One region of the Roseicyclus marinus genome, then DNA from elsewhere that is predicted to be linked to it. Evidence: riboswitches for the same ligand, from Rfam matches in the RefSeq annotation. Region 1 holds a riboswitch; the other holds the start of a gene.

Region 1 (7,340 bases):
TCCTCAGCTTTGCCCGCGCCGGGGCCGATCTGGTGGGCGTGGGCAAACGCGCCGGTCGCCCCTCGCCCAAACAAGATCACGTCAGCCGCCTTCTGGTGGATTACGCCCTGGCGGGCGGTCGCATCGTGCGGCTGAAATCGGGCGATGGCGGGCTTTTCGGTCGGCTCGAGGAAGAACTGGTCGCGCTCCGCGCCCATGGCATCGGGTTCGAGATCGTTCCGGGCATCGCCTCCCCCTTCGCCGCCGCCGCCGCCGCGGGCATCCCGCTCACCCGCCGCCTGACCGCGCGGCGCGTCCAGTTCGTGACCGGGCACGACGCAAGCGGGCAGCTTCCGCCGGACCTCAACCTCGACGCGCTGGCCGATCCCTTGGCCTGCACCGTCATCTTCATGGGCAAGCGCACCTTTCCGGCGCTGGCCGAGATGCTCATCGCGCGCGGCCTGCCCCCCGACACCCCCGCCATGCTGGCCGAATCCGTCGGCACCCCCGAGGCCCGGACCCGCCGCACGACCGTCGCAGCCCTTGCCGCCGACCTCGCCCACGGGATCGGCCCCAAGCCTGCGCTGATCTTCTACGGATCGCTTGCCCAAGCGGAGGGCTTGGTGTGACCGAGCTTTGGTTGATCGGCATCGGCACGGGCAATCCCGAACATGTCACCCTGGAGGCCCGCCGCGCGCTGCGGGACGCGGCCCTTGTCATGGTCCCGCGCAAGGGCCCCGACAAATCCGACCTTGCCGATCTGCGCCACCTGATCCTTGCCGCCTGCGACAGCCCCGCGCCGGTCGTCGAATTCGACATGCCCGTCCGCGACGACAGCCTGCCCTATGCGACGCGGGTCGCGCGCTGGCATGACGAGATCGCGCAGATCTGGGCCGCAGCGCTCGAAAAGGCGCAGCCCCAAGGCCCTGTGGCGCTTCTGGTCTGGGGCGATCCGGGTCTTTACGATTCCACCCTGCGCATCGCCGCGCGGCTCTCGCCAAAACCTGGCCTGCGCGTTATCCCCGGCATCACCGCGCTGCAGGCGCTCACCTCGGCCCATGCCATCCCGTTCAACACCGTGAACGGCGCGGTCACAATCACCACCGGCCGCCGCCTGCGCGACCACGGGCTTCCGCCGGGGGCCGATACGGTCGTGGTCATGCTCGACGGTGAATGCAGCTTTCGCCACCTCGACGCCCCGGACCTGCGGATCTGGTGGGGGGCCTATCTGGGGATGAAGAACCAGATCCTCGCCTCGGGCCCCCTGTCCGAAGCCACCCCCCGCATCCTCGAGATGCGGGCCCGGGCGCGCGCCGAACACGGCTGGATCATGGACACCTATCTCTTGCGGCGCGGCGACTGACCGGGACAGGCGCTACACGGCCTCCAGATGCCCCTTGGTCAGGTTGAAGGCACAGGGCGCGATCCGCTCGCGGAAGGCCGGATCATGCGACACGAGCAAGATGGCCTGCGGCAACCCGCTCAGGATCTCCACCAGCCGCGCCCAGTTCTCCGCATCCAGCGCATTGGTCGGCTCGTCGAGCAGCAGGACCTCCGGCTCCATCGCCAACACGGTCGCCAGCGTCACCAGCCGCTTCTCGCCCCCCGACAGGTGATGCGTGATCCGGTCGCGCAGATGCATCAGCCCCAGCCGCCCCAGCACGTCATCGACGATGCCCATCGCCTCCTCACGGCTCCGGCCAAGGTTCAACGGGCCAAAGGCAATGTCCTCGGCCACGGTCGGGCAGAACAGCTGATCATCGGCATCCTGGAACACCAATCCGACCCGGCGGCGCACCTCGATGAAATCGGCCTCCGCCTGCCTTGGCGCATCCAGCACCCGGACCTCGCCCGCCTGCGGCCTGAGCAGCCCCACGATGATCTTGAGCAGCGTCGATTTCCCCACGCCGTTCGGCCCGACCAGCGACAGCCGTTCCCCCGCCCCCAGCCGCAGCGACACGTCGCGCAGGATCGGCTCGGCGCGGGGATAGGCGAAATGGATGCCCCTCAGCTCGATCAGGCTCACAGGACCAGCTCCATCCCGACAAGCAGGCTCATCGCCAAAACGCTCCCCCCCGCGAAAACCGCATCAAGCCCCCGCAGCCTGTAATCGCGGTGCAGGTGTATCTGCCCCGTGAAGCCCCGGCATTTCATCGCGTCCATGATCCGTTCCGACCGTTCCACGGCGCGCACCAGCATCATGCCCACCAGGTATCCCATGCTGCGATAGGTATGCCGGTTCGTGCCGGGGCGAAAGCCGCGCACCTTCATCGCGACCCGCAGCCGCAGGTATTCCGCGCGCAGCACATCGATGTAGCGGATCGAGAACATCATCAGCTGCACCAGCCCCGCAGGCATCCGCAACGCGTAAAGCGCATGGCCCAGCACCACGGGCTCCATCGTGCCCACCAGCACCAGAAGCGCCAGCACGACGGCATTGGCCGTCAGCGCGATCTCGACGGCCAGCGCCACGCCCTGCCATGTCGCGTCAAAGCCCCAGAGCGTGAAAATCGCATCCCCCGGCACCGAAAAGGGCAAGATCGCAAGCGTGAACAGGATGAACCCGTCCATCGCCGCCATCCGCTTCAGCATCCGCCCCAGCGGCAGGCGCGATCCCAGCAACAGGGCCAACGACAGGCCGAAGGCCAGCGCCAGCACCGGCAGCGACGCGCAGGCCACCACGACCAGCGCGAACAGGCTCGCGGCCAGGATGCGCAACCGCGGATCGACATCACCCAGCCAGCCCGACAGCCTGCCCTCGGGGTCGAGCGCCACCTGTTGCGGGGACAGGACCTGCGCCATCGCTCAGCCCTTCAACTTGCGACGGGCGGCCAGGTAGAACCCCAGCCCGAACAGGCCCAGGATATAGCCGATCCCGCCCAGGATCGTCTGCAGGTCATTCTGGGTCCTGTAGGCCGTAAGCTCTTGGCGCAGCGGGCGGATTTCCTGCCGGATCATCGCGGCAAGCGCCGCGCGCTCCGCCTCGCCCAACACGGCACTCCCCTGTGCCTCCACAGCCCCGCCCGCCTCGGCCGTCACCGGATCGGGCGCGGCAAGCCCCATGATCGTGGCGACCTCATGGGCAGGCATCGACATCAGCGCCAGATGCCCCGCCCCAAGGTCCGAGCGAAAGACATGGATGACGGGCGCCGTCGGCGTATAAAGGAAAAACCCCTCCTCGTCGGTCGTCACTTCCGCCAGCCGGTTGCCATCGGCGTCGAACACCTCGACCAGCGCACCGGCAGCCATCTGGCCATCGGAAAACCCGATCTCCCCCTCGATCTGGCGCCCCGCCGCAAAGACCGAGGCGATGACATTATGCGCCTCTGCCGCCATCGGCAGGACACTCAGCGCCAGGCCCAGGAACATCCCCCTCACGTGCGCGCCCCCCGGATCGTCCGGAACAGGTCGGGCTTGACCTGGCAGGCCAGGTAGACCGCCGCCGCCGACAACAGCGCCTCGACCGCGACGATGGGCAGATGGGCAAAAAGCACGAAATGCGCCGCCGCCAGGAACGCATCGCCCGAAAACATCAGCGCCAGCGCCACCATCAGCGTCGTCCCCGCGATGGCCAGCGCCCCCCCGATCCCGGCCCAGATCGCCGCCATCACCGGCGAGCCGCGCGCGATCAAGGGCCCGAACACGATGCCCACCAGCACGGCGGGCAGGGCGATGTTCACCGTATTGACCCCCAGAACCGTGAACCCGCCATAACCAAAGAACACCGCCTGCAACAAAAGCCCCACAAAGAGCGCGGGAAAGGCGGCCCAGCCCAGCACAAGCCCCGCCAGACCGTTCAGGATCAGATGCACCGAGGACGGGCCGACCGGAACATGGATGAGCGAGGCCACGAAAAACGTCGCGGCCAGAACGCCCGCCGCCGGGATCTTTTCCAGCGGCAGCGCCTTCAGACCCAGCGCGACACCGCCCACGGCCAACGCCGCCCCCCCGATCACCACCTCGTTCGCAAGCGCCCCGTCGACGATATGCATCGCGTCACTCCAGCTCGCTCGCGTGGACCCAGATCACCGCGTCTTGCGACAATTCCTTGCCCTGGAACTCGGTCTCGACCCCCACGCCCAGCGCGGCAAACCCCCACCATCCCGCGCGCGGAATGCCAAAGGTGAAATAGCCGTTCACATCACTGATCGCGACCAGCGTGCCGCCTGCGGGCGGCGTGATCGTGGGCGGGGTCGTGGCGCTGCCCGCGATATCGGGGGCAGAGGCGATGTATTCGATCTCGATCTCGGCCCCGGCCACCGGCTCGCCCGCCGCCAGCACACGGCCCGTAAAGGTCGATCCGACCAGCACGTTGTAGGGCCGGTTCAAGGGCTGGATCTCGGCCGGCAGGCCCATGATGCTGTCCCAATCGCTGGGCAGGCCGTTGCGGCTCAGAAAAGACCGCGTGATCTGCTGTATATAGATATCCTCGCTTTCCTCGTAATAGGGCTCGGGCACCGTCACCAGAACATAATCGCCAGACCGCCGGATCGGCACGCTGCCCAGGAACGCCGCGCCGCTGTTCTCGGCCCCTTGGAAAACAACGGGTTGCAGAGTGTCCGACAGGTCCGTCCGCTCGCCGCGATGGATCATGTAGAATTCGCGCGGCAGGGCCAGATCCATGACCGGCCCGTTGTCGATCGGATGCCAGAAGATCAGCTTGACCGGGATTTCCCCGGTGCCCTGGAAAACGGCCTCTTCGGTATAGGTCAAAAGAAAATGCGCCGAAGCTGTCATCGGCAGGCTGGCGGCGGCGAACGCGGCCAGCAGGGTCTTTCCAAGATTCATCAACGTCCTCTTTCTCACGTGCGGCGGTCATGCCGCGCCTGGAAAGGACGGACGGGGAGATATGGCGGGAGCACGGCCCAAGACACGGACGCGCCCAAGCCAGACGCGTTTCCCCGGCGTCCAGATGGCCGCGCCCCGGCTGGGGCACGCATGACCGGCAGGTCTCCTGGCTCGCGGTTCTTCATTCTGGCTGGCCTTCCCGGATCGCTCCAGTGGCATCATCAGCCGAACTCGCCGCTCACAGTTGCGGGGACAGCCACGGATTCGGCATGCACGCATGCCCCACCGCGTTCCCTCTTGCCTCCAGCCCGGGAAGGGATGGAACCGATCACGCCACCGTCATGACGCATGGACGGGCCCGCCGTCAATACGCGCCATGGGTGTGCCGCGCGCGCCAACTCGCCTCATCCCACCCCATGACCTCAGACCAAGGTCCGAACACGGGTGATACCTTGCGCGGTGCAGCGCGCCTCTCATCGCGCCTAGCTTGGCCTCCAAAGGTCATCGGCCCCATCGGGCCGCGAACCGGGGACAGGACATGACAGATCATTTTCACGCGGCAAAACCGTCTTGCACGACGTGCCGGCACTGCACGCGCACCACGGGCGACAGGGCCTGCGCCGGGATGGCGCGCGTGGGTGCCGCGCCCTCCCGCCCCGAAAAACACGCCGCAGCCCTCGATGCCGCCCTGGGCCAGCTCCATGCCGAAGGCCGCTACCGCACCTTCATCGACATCGAACGCGACCGGGGGCATTTCCCCCATGCGACCTGGCGCAAGCAAAACGGCGACAGCGCCCCGATCACGGTCTGGTGCGGCAATGATTACCTCGGCATGGGCCAGCATCCCGCCGTTCTGGCCGCGATGCATGCAGCACTTGACGCGACCGGTGCGGGCTCGGGCGGCACGCGCAACATCTCGGGCACCACGGTGCACCACAAGGCGCTCGAGGCCGAACTGGCCGATCTGCATGGCAAGGAGGCGGCGCTTGTCTTCACCTCCGCCTATGTCGCCAATGACGCGACGCTCTCGACCCTGCCCAAGCTCCTGCCGGGGTTGATCATCTATTCGGACGAACTCAACCACGCCTCGATGATCGAGGGCATCCGCCGCAACGGCGGGGCCAAGCGCATCTTCCGCCACAACGACATGGACCACCTGCGCGCGCTCATCGCCGCCGACGATCCCGCCGCCCCCAAGCTCATCGCCTTCGAAAGCATCTATTCCATGGATGGCGATTTCGGACCCATCGCCGCGATCTGCGACATCGCCGATGAATTCGGCGCCCTGACCTATATCGACGAGGTCCATGCCGTCGGCATGTATGGCCCGCGTGGTGCCGGGGTCGCGGAACGCGACGGGCTGATGGACCGGATCGACATCATCAACGGCACGCTGGCCAAGGCCTATGGCGTGATGGGCGGCTATATCGCGGCCAGCGCGCGGATGTGCGACGCGATCCGCAGCTATGCCCCCGGCTTCATCTTCACGACCTCCCTTCCGCCCGCGATCGCGGCGGGGGCGGCGGCCTCGGTGGCGCATCTCAAGCGCGACCCCGAACTGCGCACGATGCACCAGGCCGCCGCCCGAATTCTCAAGACCCGGCTCAAGGGTCTGGGCCTGCCGATCCTCGACCACGGATCGCATATCGTACCGGTCATCGTGGGCGACCCGGTCCATACCAAGACCCTGTCCGACATGCTGCTGGACCGGCACGGGATCTACGTGCAGCCGATCAACTTCCCCACCGTGCCGCGCGGCACCGAACGGCTGCGCTTCACCCCCTCGCCGCTGCATGGGCGCGCCGAGATGGACAAGCTCGTGCGCGCGCTCGACGGCCTGTGGTCGCAATGCGCGCTCAACCGCACCGCGCTCTGCGCCTGACCCTCCCCCAGCCCGGAGACACGGCCATGGCATGGATGAAATACCTCGCACTTCCGGCGCTGGCGCTTCTTGCGGCCCCTGTCGCGCTCGGGCCCCTGACCGCGACCGAACTGGGCGGCGGCCGCCACGCGATCGGCCCCGTTCCCGTCACCGTGGATCACGCCGCCACCGATGCGCTCAGCGATCTCTTGCCGGCTTTCGGCCGCATCGCCCCCGCTGACATCCTGCATGTGCCCATGCCCCCCGCGCAGGCACCCGTCCGCTGGATGGACCTGCGCCCCGGCGATCTCGTGCAGGCCGGACAGGTCCTCGCCCGCCTCGACACCGAAGATGCCGCCCGCCAGCTCGCCCTCGCCCACGAGGACCTGCGCGCGGCCCTTGCCGATGTGCGCGTCGCCCGGTCGCAACTGACCCAGGCCGAAACTGATCTCGAGCAGCGCCTCGCGGCCTTCGACATGCTCGTCCAGCTGGCCCAGACCGGGGCCTCCTCGGCGGGACAGCGCCATGATGCCGAACGCGCCCGCGACCGGGCATCGCTCGACGTGGAAGCGGCCCATGCGCGCCTCGACATGGCCATGGCCCAGGCCGAGCGCATGCGCGTGCGCCTTGCCGCCGCCGAACGGCACCTGGCCGGGATGGTCATCACCGCGCCCGCCGATGGCCGCGTCCTGCAGGTCGCGATGGAACCGGG
Region 2 (7,340 bases), 150 kb from region 1:
ATGATTACGGGGCGCTCGCGCTTTTGCGGCTCGACGGGCTTGATGGGGCGGTCGAACGGCTCGAGGTGCAGTTGCTCGACCCGGCCTTTTCGACTGGGCGCCGCTTCGATCCGGGGCGGGTGCGGGCATGATCGGCCTTCCGCCCAGCCTTGACCGGGTGATCGGCCTGTCGGGTGGTGCGCTCGACGTGCTGATGCCGATGCATCTTTGGGCCGATCCCGAGGGGCGCGTGGTGCAGGCGGGCCCCACCCTGACCAAGATGGCGCGGCGCGGCCCGCTGGCGGGCCTGCCGCTCTTTCGGCTGATCGAATTGCGCCGACCGTCGCGGGTCGCCACGATGCCGGGGCTCGAGGCGCTGGCCGGTCAACGCCTCGGGCTTGTCCTGCGCAATGCGCCCGACCTGCCGCTGCGCGGGGCGCTGACCACGCTGCCTGCGGGAACCGGCCTGATCCTCGACATTTCGCTGGGCCTGTCCTTTGCCCGCGCGGTTTCGGAATTCGGCCTGACGCTCAACGATTTCTCGCCCTGTGACCAGACTGTCGAACTGCTCTACCTGCACGAGGCCAACAGCGCGACGATGGCGCTGTCGCGCCACCTGTCCCAACGCCTCGACGCCGCCCGTGCCGAGGCCGAGGCGCAGGCCCTGAGCGATCCCCTGACCGGTCTGGCCAACCGCCGCGCGATGGATGCCGCCATCGCCCGCTGCCTTGACGACCCGACACAGGATTTCGGAATCATGCATCTCGACCTCGATTTGTTCAAACAGGTCAATGACAGTTTCGGACATGCCGCAGGCGATGCCGTCCTGGAACGCGTGGGCGCGATCTTGCGCCACCAGCTGCGGCAGCGCGATCTGGCGGGTCGTGTCGGCGGCGACGAATTCCTCGTGCTGCTCCGAGACTGCGCCGGGCGGGCCGAGATGGAACAGGTCGCAGCCCGCCTCATCGCCACGATCGAGGAACCCTTGCCCTTTCAGGATCATCTGTGCCGGGTCTCCGCCTCCATCGGGTTCGCGGCCAGCGTGGATTATCCCAAGCGGCCCGATCTGACCCGCCTACTGGCCGATGCCGATGCCGCGCTTTATGCCGCCAAACGCGCCGGGCGCCGGCGCTGGGCGGCGCATGTCCCGCCTGTCGCCCCGGCTGCCCGCCGCGCGGCGGATGGCGTGGCATATCCGCCGGGGGATTGAGCGGGGACACCGCGGCGCTATCTGGCCCTGATCCGTCGCAGCGCAGGCCCCCATGACCAGGTCCAACGATCTTCGCCCCCATCCCGTGCCCGCAGGCCGGTTCGCCCGCGCGCGCAGCATGGGCGGGCTGGCCACCGGCCTTGCGGGTGGCGTGGCGCTCAGCGGTGCGCAGGCGCTGTTGCGGGGTCAGCGCCCGCGCCTTGCCGATCTGGTCATGACGCCCGCCAACATCACCCGCCTGGCCGACCGCCTGTCCGAAATGCGCGGGGCGGCGATGAAACTCGGCCAGCTTCTGTCGATGGAGGCGGGCGATCTTTTGCCGCCCGAGCTGGAGGCGATCCTGTCGCGGCTCCGCGCGCAGGCCCATGTGATGCCGCCGCAGCAGTTGAAGCAGGTGCTACAAACCGCCTACGGCCCAGATTTCCGCAAGCTTTTCCGCAGTTTCGACACGACGCCACTTGCCGCCGCCTCCATCGGGCAGGTTCACCGCGCCACGACCCCCGAGGGCGAAACGCTGGCCGTGAAACTGCAATATCCCGGCGTCCGCGAGGCCATCGACAGCGATCTCGACAATGTCGCGGCGCTGATCCGCTGGTCCGGTCTCTGGCCCGCCGAACTCGACCTCAAACCCCTGATGGCCGAGGCGCGCGTCCAACTCCACGAAGAAGCCGATTACGCCCGCGAAGGCGCGGCGCTGGCGCGCTTCGGCGCGCTTCTGGCAGGTGATGCGCGCTTCGTCGTGCCCCGGCTCGACGACAGCCGCACCCGCCCGGCAGCGCTTGCCATGAGCTTTGAACGCTCCGAACCCATCGAAACGCTGGCCCATGCCTCGCCCGCGATCCGCGACCGGGCGGTCAGCGCGCTACTGGAGCTGTGCCTGCGCGAATTGTTCGAGTTTCGCCTGATGCAGACGGACCCGAATTTCGCCAATTACCGCTGGCGGCCCGACACGGGTCAGATCGTGCTTCTGGATTTCGGCGCCACGCGCGAGATTTCCTCGCCCGTGGCCGAGGCCTATCGCACCCTTCTGCGCGCGGGCCTTGACCATGACCAACCCGGCGTTCTGGCCGCGCTCGAGGGGATCGGGTTCATCAAGCCGGGCCTGTCAGACATGCATCGCCAGACCATCCTCGACATGTCCGAGATGGGCTTCACGCTGTTGCGCGGGCCGGGGCCCTTCGATTTCCGGGGCAATGATTTCGCCGACCGCCTACGGAAACGCGGGATGGAGATCGGCGGCGAGCGCGAATTGTGGCACCTGCCGCCGCCCGAAACCCTTTTCCTGCAACGCAAGATCGGGGGTCTGTATCTGCTCGCCACGCGACTGGGCGCGACGGTTGATGTCGCGGCCCTTGTGCGGTCCTTCGCCTAAAGCGACAGCCGCCGCGTCCGCGCGCCGCCGCGCCTGCGGGGTAGGGGCAGGGACAGGTCAAGCGGTGTCAGCGGCAAGGTCAGCGACGCGGCCAGCAGCGCGCAGAATTCCGCCACCGCGCCCGATGCCCCGGCATAGGGTTCGGCCAGCCGCAGTGCCGCAAGCGCCGTCTGCGGATAGGGGGCATCCCCGGGCAATCCGCCCAGCCATTGCATGTAGCCCAATTGCCCCAGCTCGCGCGCCCGCTCAGGCGCGGCCTCCGGTCCCTGGTGGCTCAAGAGCTGGATCAGCGTCTTTTCGGTCAGCATTGCGCCCTCCGCGCAAGGGGGCGAGTGCCGCAAAGGGCAGGCGTGAGGGGGCGCGGCGCGGGTCTGCTCGCATGTCGATCACTCCTGTCCGGACACCCCGCCCGGGTTTCGGTTCAAGGGCGATGGCAGGTCTCCTGGCTTGCGGGTCTGGGCTCGTCCGATCCTTCCCGGGCGGTCTTTTGCCCAGTGGTTCATCGGGGTCGCTCGCCGCTCACAGTTGCGGGGGCAGCCGCGGGTTTTCACCGCGTTCCCTTTTCAGACCGAAGGCATCGCCCCCGGTCACCATCACCACCATCAGACGCCGCCGCCGCGCGCCGGTCAAGCCATATCGCCGCGACAAAGCGCGGGGCGCGGGCGAGACCCGTCCCGGCCTCGCGCCTCAGGCTCCCGACAGGATCAGATCGGCCGCCCGCATCGCGGCCATGATCACGGGCGCATTCGTGTTGGCCGAGGTGATGTTGGGAAAGATCGAGGCATCGACCACGCGCAGCCGGTCCATCCCATGCACGCGCAAGGTCGGATCGACCACGCCGCCCGCCTCTTGCGGGGCCATGCGACAGGTGCCGCAGGGGTGATAGACCGTGCCCGCGCGGTCCCGCGCATCGGCAAGGATCGCGTCATCTTGCTGCCCGACAGGGCTGAACCCATGCGCCGCCACCGCCAGCTTGCGGAGCGGTTCCGCCTCCATCAGCTGGGCGATGAGCCGCCCGCCCGCGACCATGTCGTCCAGGTCGCGCGCGGTGGACAGCGAATTGGGCCGGATCGCGGGCTGGGCCGTCGGATCGGGGCTGGCTATGTCGATCCGCCCCCGGCTGGTCGGGCGGCAGGGATTGAACGAGATGATGAAGCCCGGCCATGGATCGGGCCGCAACAGCGGGCGCTTGTCGCGGTAGACGGTCGAATAGGACAAGGGGTTGAAGTAAAGCTGCATGTCGGCCTGCGCCAGATCGGGCCGCGACCGCACAAGCCCGCCCATCTGGTTCACGCTCAGGCTGAAGGGGCCGTCGCGGAACAGCGCATAGCGCAGCGCCGCCATCACCTGACCCTTTCGGCTGCCCATCACCTGGTTCAGCGTCGGTTCCTCGCAGCGATAGGTATAGGTGACGGCAAGATGATCTTGCAGCGCGCCTCCCACGCCCGGCGCGTCCAGCACCACGGGCAGGCCCATCCGCTGCAACAGATCGCCCGGTCCGATGCCCGACACTTGCAGAAGTTGCGGGGATTTCACCGCACCCGCCGACAAGATCACCTCGCCCCGGCATTCTGCCGTCATGATCTGGCCCCCGCGCCGATAGCGGATGCCGGTCGCGCGCCGCCCCTCCAGCATCAGGCCCAGAACCTCGGCCCCGGTGATGACCCGCAGGTTCGGCCGTTTCATGGCAGGCCGCAGGAATGCATCGGCCGCCGAATGCCGCCATCCCTTGCGGGTCGTGGTGCAATAGGGGCCTGCGCCCTCGCCGGTGACGGTGTCGCCCTCGGGCAATCCCAAGGCGCGGATCGCGTCGATGTAATGCCGTCCCAAGGGGTGGAATTCCGGCGAGCGGTCGCTGACCCAGAGCGGCCCGTTGCCCGTCCGTGTCCCATCCGCATGGATGCGCCGTTCGACGCGGGCGTAGACCTGCGCCACGTCCGCCGCGCCCCAGCCGGGGTTTCCGGCACTCGCCCAATCCTCGTAATCACCGGGCAGGCCACGGGCATAGACCATGGCATTGATCGAGGATGATCCGCCCAGACCCTTGCCGCGCGGCCAATACATGCGGCGGCCGTTCAGTTCCGGGTCCGGTTCCGAATGCATCCGCCAGTTCACGGATTTGCCATGAAACGTAAGGCCATAGCCGATCGGCACGCGGATGTCGGGCCGCCGGTCCGTGCCGCCGGCCTCGACCACCAGAACGCGCGCGCGCCCATCCGCGCTCAACCGTTCGGCCAGCACCGATCCGGCCGATCCCGCCCCGATTATGATGTAATCCCAGATGTCCAATCGCTCCTCCGACGCGCGGAAAATCGCAGGCTTGATGCCATCGGACAAACAATGGAAAACGGGGGAAAGGCCTAAATGGAATGGGGTCATTCATGCGACATCTCCCGCCCCCTGCCTGGCTGCGCAGTTTCGAGGCCGCAGCGCGTCTTGGCGGCTTCACCGCGGCCGCCGCCGAACTGGGCCTGACGCCCGCCGCCGTCAGCCAGCAGATCCGCAGCCTCGAGGCGCGGCTGGGCTATCCCTTGTTCCACCGCCTGCCGCGCGGCGTGGCGCTGACCGAACTGGGCCAATCCTATCTGCCCGCTGTCCGCCGCGCCTTCGAGGATCTGGCGAGCGCCACGGCGGGGCTTTTCGGTGTCGCCCAGGGCCGCCCCCTGGTGGTGCGCGCCCCGCCCAGTTTCGCGGTGCTCTGCCTTGCGCCGCGCATTTCCGCCTTTCGCGCGCTGCATCCGGGCATTCCCCTCAGGCTGTGCTCGTCGACATGGGCCGACACGGCGCCCGAGGATCGGGTCGATGTCGATATCCGCTACGGCGATGGGCGCTGGCCGGTCGAGGATGTCCGCCCGCTGACGGAACCGGGGTCGGTCGTCGTCGCCCCGCCGGGGATCGATTTCGGGCCTGACCCGCTCGCCGTGCTGGCCCCGATGCTGGGGCAGGGGGCGATCCACATCATCGGGTGCGACAGTTTCTGGGAAGGCTTTGCGCGGCTTCACGGTATCCCCGAAACCTCCGTCGGTCGCGCCGTCGCGGTCGACAGTTCCCATGCCGCGCTCGAAATGGTCGCCGCAGGTCTTGGTGTCGCGCTGATGGCCCGCGATCTGGCACGGCCCTTTCTGGCGCAGGGGCGGATCAGCGTCGAACCCCGCCTGACGCTGCCGCATGATCAGGCGCATTTCGTCCTTGTCCCCAAAACCACCGATCCCCGCCCCGAGGCGCGGCTTTTCGCCGATTGGCTCGTGGCCGAGATGGCGGCCCTTGGCCCGCTCGTGTCCGGGCCCGTTCCGTCCACGCGGGGCTCCATCTGAAGGCGAGTGCGAAATTACTCGATCCCGTCAGGATTGCATGATCCCTCAAGGGCTTGGCGCATGGCGTCCGAGCCTTTAGAAGGGCCGGACAACAAACCTTTCAGGGAGGTAAAATCATGTCGTTCTTCAAGGCTCTCGCAGCCGGTGCACTGGTCGCCGTCGCAACCCCCGCCTTCGCACAGGAACAGCTGTCCATCGCCACCGGCGGCACCGGCGGCGTCTATTACCCGATGGGCGGCGGTCTGGCCGAGATCATCAACGCACAGGTCGAGGGCTATTCGGCCACCGCCGAGGTCACCGGCGCATCCGTCGAGAACATGGGCCTGATCGCCACCGGCGACGCCGATCTCGCCATCGCGCTGGCCGATACGGTTGCACAGGCCTATGCCGGCACCGGCCGGTTCGAAGGCCAGCAGCTGCCCATGGTGCGCGGCCTCGCCTCGCTCTATGCCAACATGGTCCAGATCGTGACGCTGGACGGCTCGGGCATCACCTCGCTCGACGATCTGCGCGGCAAGCGCGTGTCGATCGGCGCGCCGGGTTCGGGCACCGAGGTCAATGCCGCAGCCATCCTGTCGGCCAACGGCATCAGCTATGACGATATCGAAGAACAGCGCCTGAACTTCAACGAAACCGCCGACGCGCTGGCCAATGGTGACATCGACGCGGGCTTCTGGTCGGTGGGCGCGCCCACCTCCTCGATCCTGAACCTGTCGACCACCAACAACATCGTCATCCTCGAACTGACCGATGCCCAGCTCGAAGCGGCCCGTGCCGCCGATGCGACCTTTGCGGTGACCACGCTGGCCGGCGGCACCTACACCGGTGTCGACTCCGACATCACCGTTCTGGGCATCCCGAACGTTCTGGTCGTCTCCGAAGAGATGTCGGACGATCTGGCCTATGCGATCACCCGCGCCATGTTCGAGAACATCGCCGATCTGCAGGCCGTGCACCCGGCGGCGAACGAGACCACGGTCGAGTTCACCATCGCGGCGACCCCGGTTCCGTTGCACCCCGGTGCGATCCGCTACTACGAGGAAATCGGCACCATGATCCCGGACGCGCTGCGCCCGTGAGCAGGAGGATCGGAGGGGGGCTTTCAGCCCTCCTCCTGACCGCTCTCGTCTCGGGCCCGACCCTTGCGCAGGACCTGGTGGTCACGCGCAGCGACGGGGCCGAGATCCTGCGGCTGCCCGCGCCCGATGGTGTGGGCTGGTGCATTCTCTGGAACCATTCGGTGCAGGGCTTTCCGGTGACGGATTGCTACGAGAACCGGTCCGGGCGAATGGTGCTGGTGCGCTCGCGCCAGCCCGATTTCGCGGCGGGGCTCGGGCATATTCCCGGTAGGGGCCGTCAGGTCTCGGACGGGGAGGGCGGTTACTGGATCCTCGACATCGACGAAGCCGTGCCGGGTGACGCCTATGTCCTGCGCCCCGGCGCAGGCGCGGTCGATCACCGGATC

Evidence for each region. Region 1 has a riboswitch for cobalamin ahead of AABA51_RS04360 (DUF4198 domain-containing protein). Riboswitches for the same ligand answer to the same signal wherever they lie in the genome.
Region 2: another riboswitch for cobalamin. It lies ahead of AABA51_RS03730 (hypothetical protein); the one in region 1 lies ahead of AABA51_RS04360 (DUF4198 domain-containing protein).

The regions. Positions count from the first base shown of each region.
Region 1 is NZ_AP027266.1:906,014-913,353, reverse strand. It holds gene cobA (uroporphyrinogen-III C-methyltransferase) at 1-608, shown strand, start outside; gene cobF (precorrin-6A synthase (deacetylating)) at 605-1,342, shown strand; gene AABA51_RS04380 (energy-coupling factor ABC transporter ATP-binding protein) at 1,355-2,005, opposite strand; gene cbiQ (cobalt ECF transporter T component CbiQ) at 2,002-2,781, opposite strand; gene AABA51_RS04370 (cobalt ABC transporter permease) at 2,785-3,348, opposite strand; gene cbiM (cobalt transporter CbiM) at 3,354-3,971, opposite strand; gene AABA51_RS04360 (DUF4198 domain-containing protein) at 3,976-4,767, opposite strand; cobalamin riboswitch at 4,907-5,111, opposite strand; gene hemA (5-aminolevulinate synthase) at 5,393-6,649, shown strand; gene AABA51_RS04350 (efflux RND transporter periplasmic adaptor subunit) at 6,676-7,340, shown strand, end outside.
Region 2 is NZ_AP027266.1:760,718-768,057, forward strand. It holds gene AABA51_RS03715 (heme NO-binding domain-containing protein) at 1-131, shown strand, start outside; gene AABA51_RS03720 (GGDEF domain-containing protein) at 128-1,189, shown strand; gene AABA51_RS03725 (ABC1 kinase family protein) at 1,242-2,561, shown strand; gene AABA51_RS03730 (hypothetical protein) at 2,558-2,869, opposite strand; cobalamin riboswitch at 2,977-3,171, opposite strand; gene AABA51_RS03735 (GMC family oxidoreductase) at 3,249-4,850, opposite strand; gene AABA51_RS03740 (LysR substrate-binding domain-containing protein) at 4,943-5,875, shown strand; gene AABA51_RS03745 (TAXI family TRAP transporter solute-binding subunit) at 5,992-6,954, shown strand; gene AABA51_RS03750 (DUF1850 domain-containing protein) at 6,951-7,340, shown strand, end outside.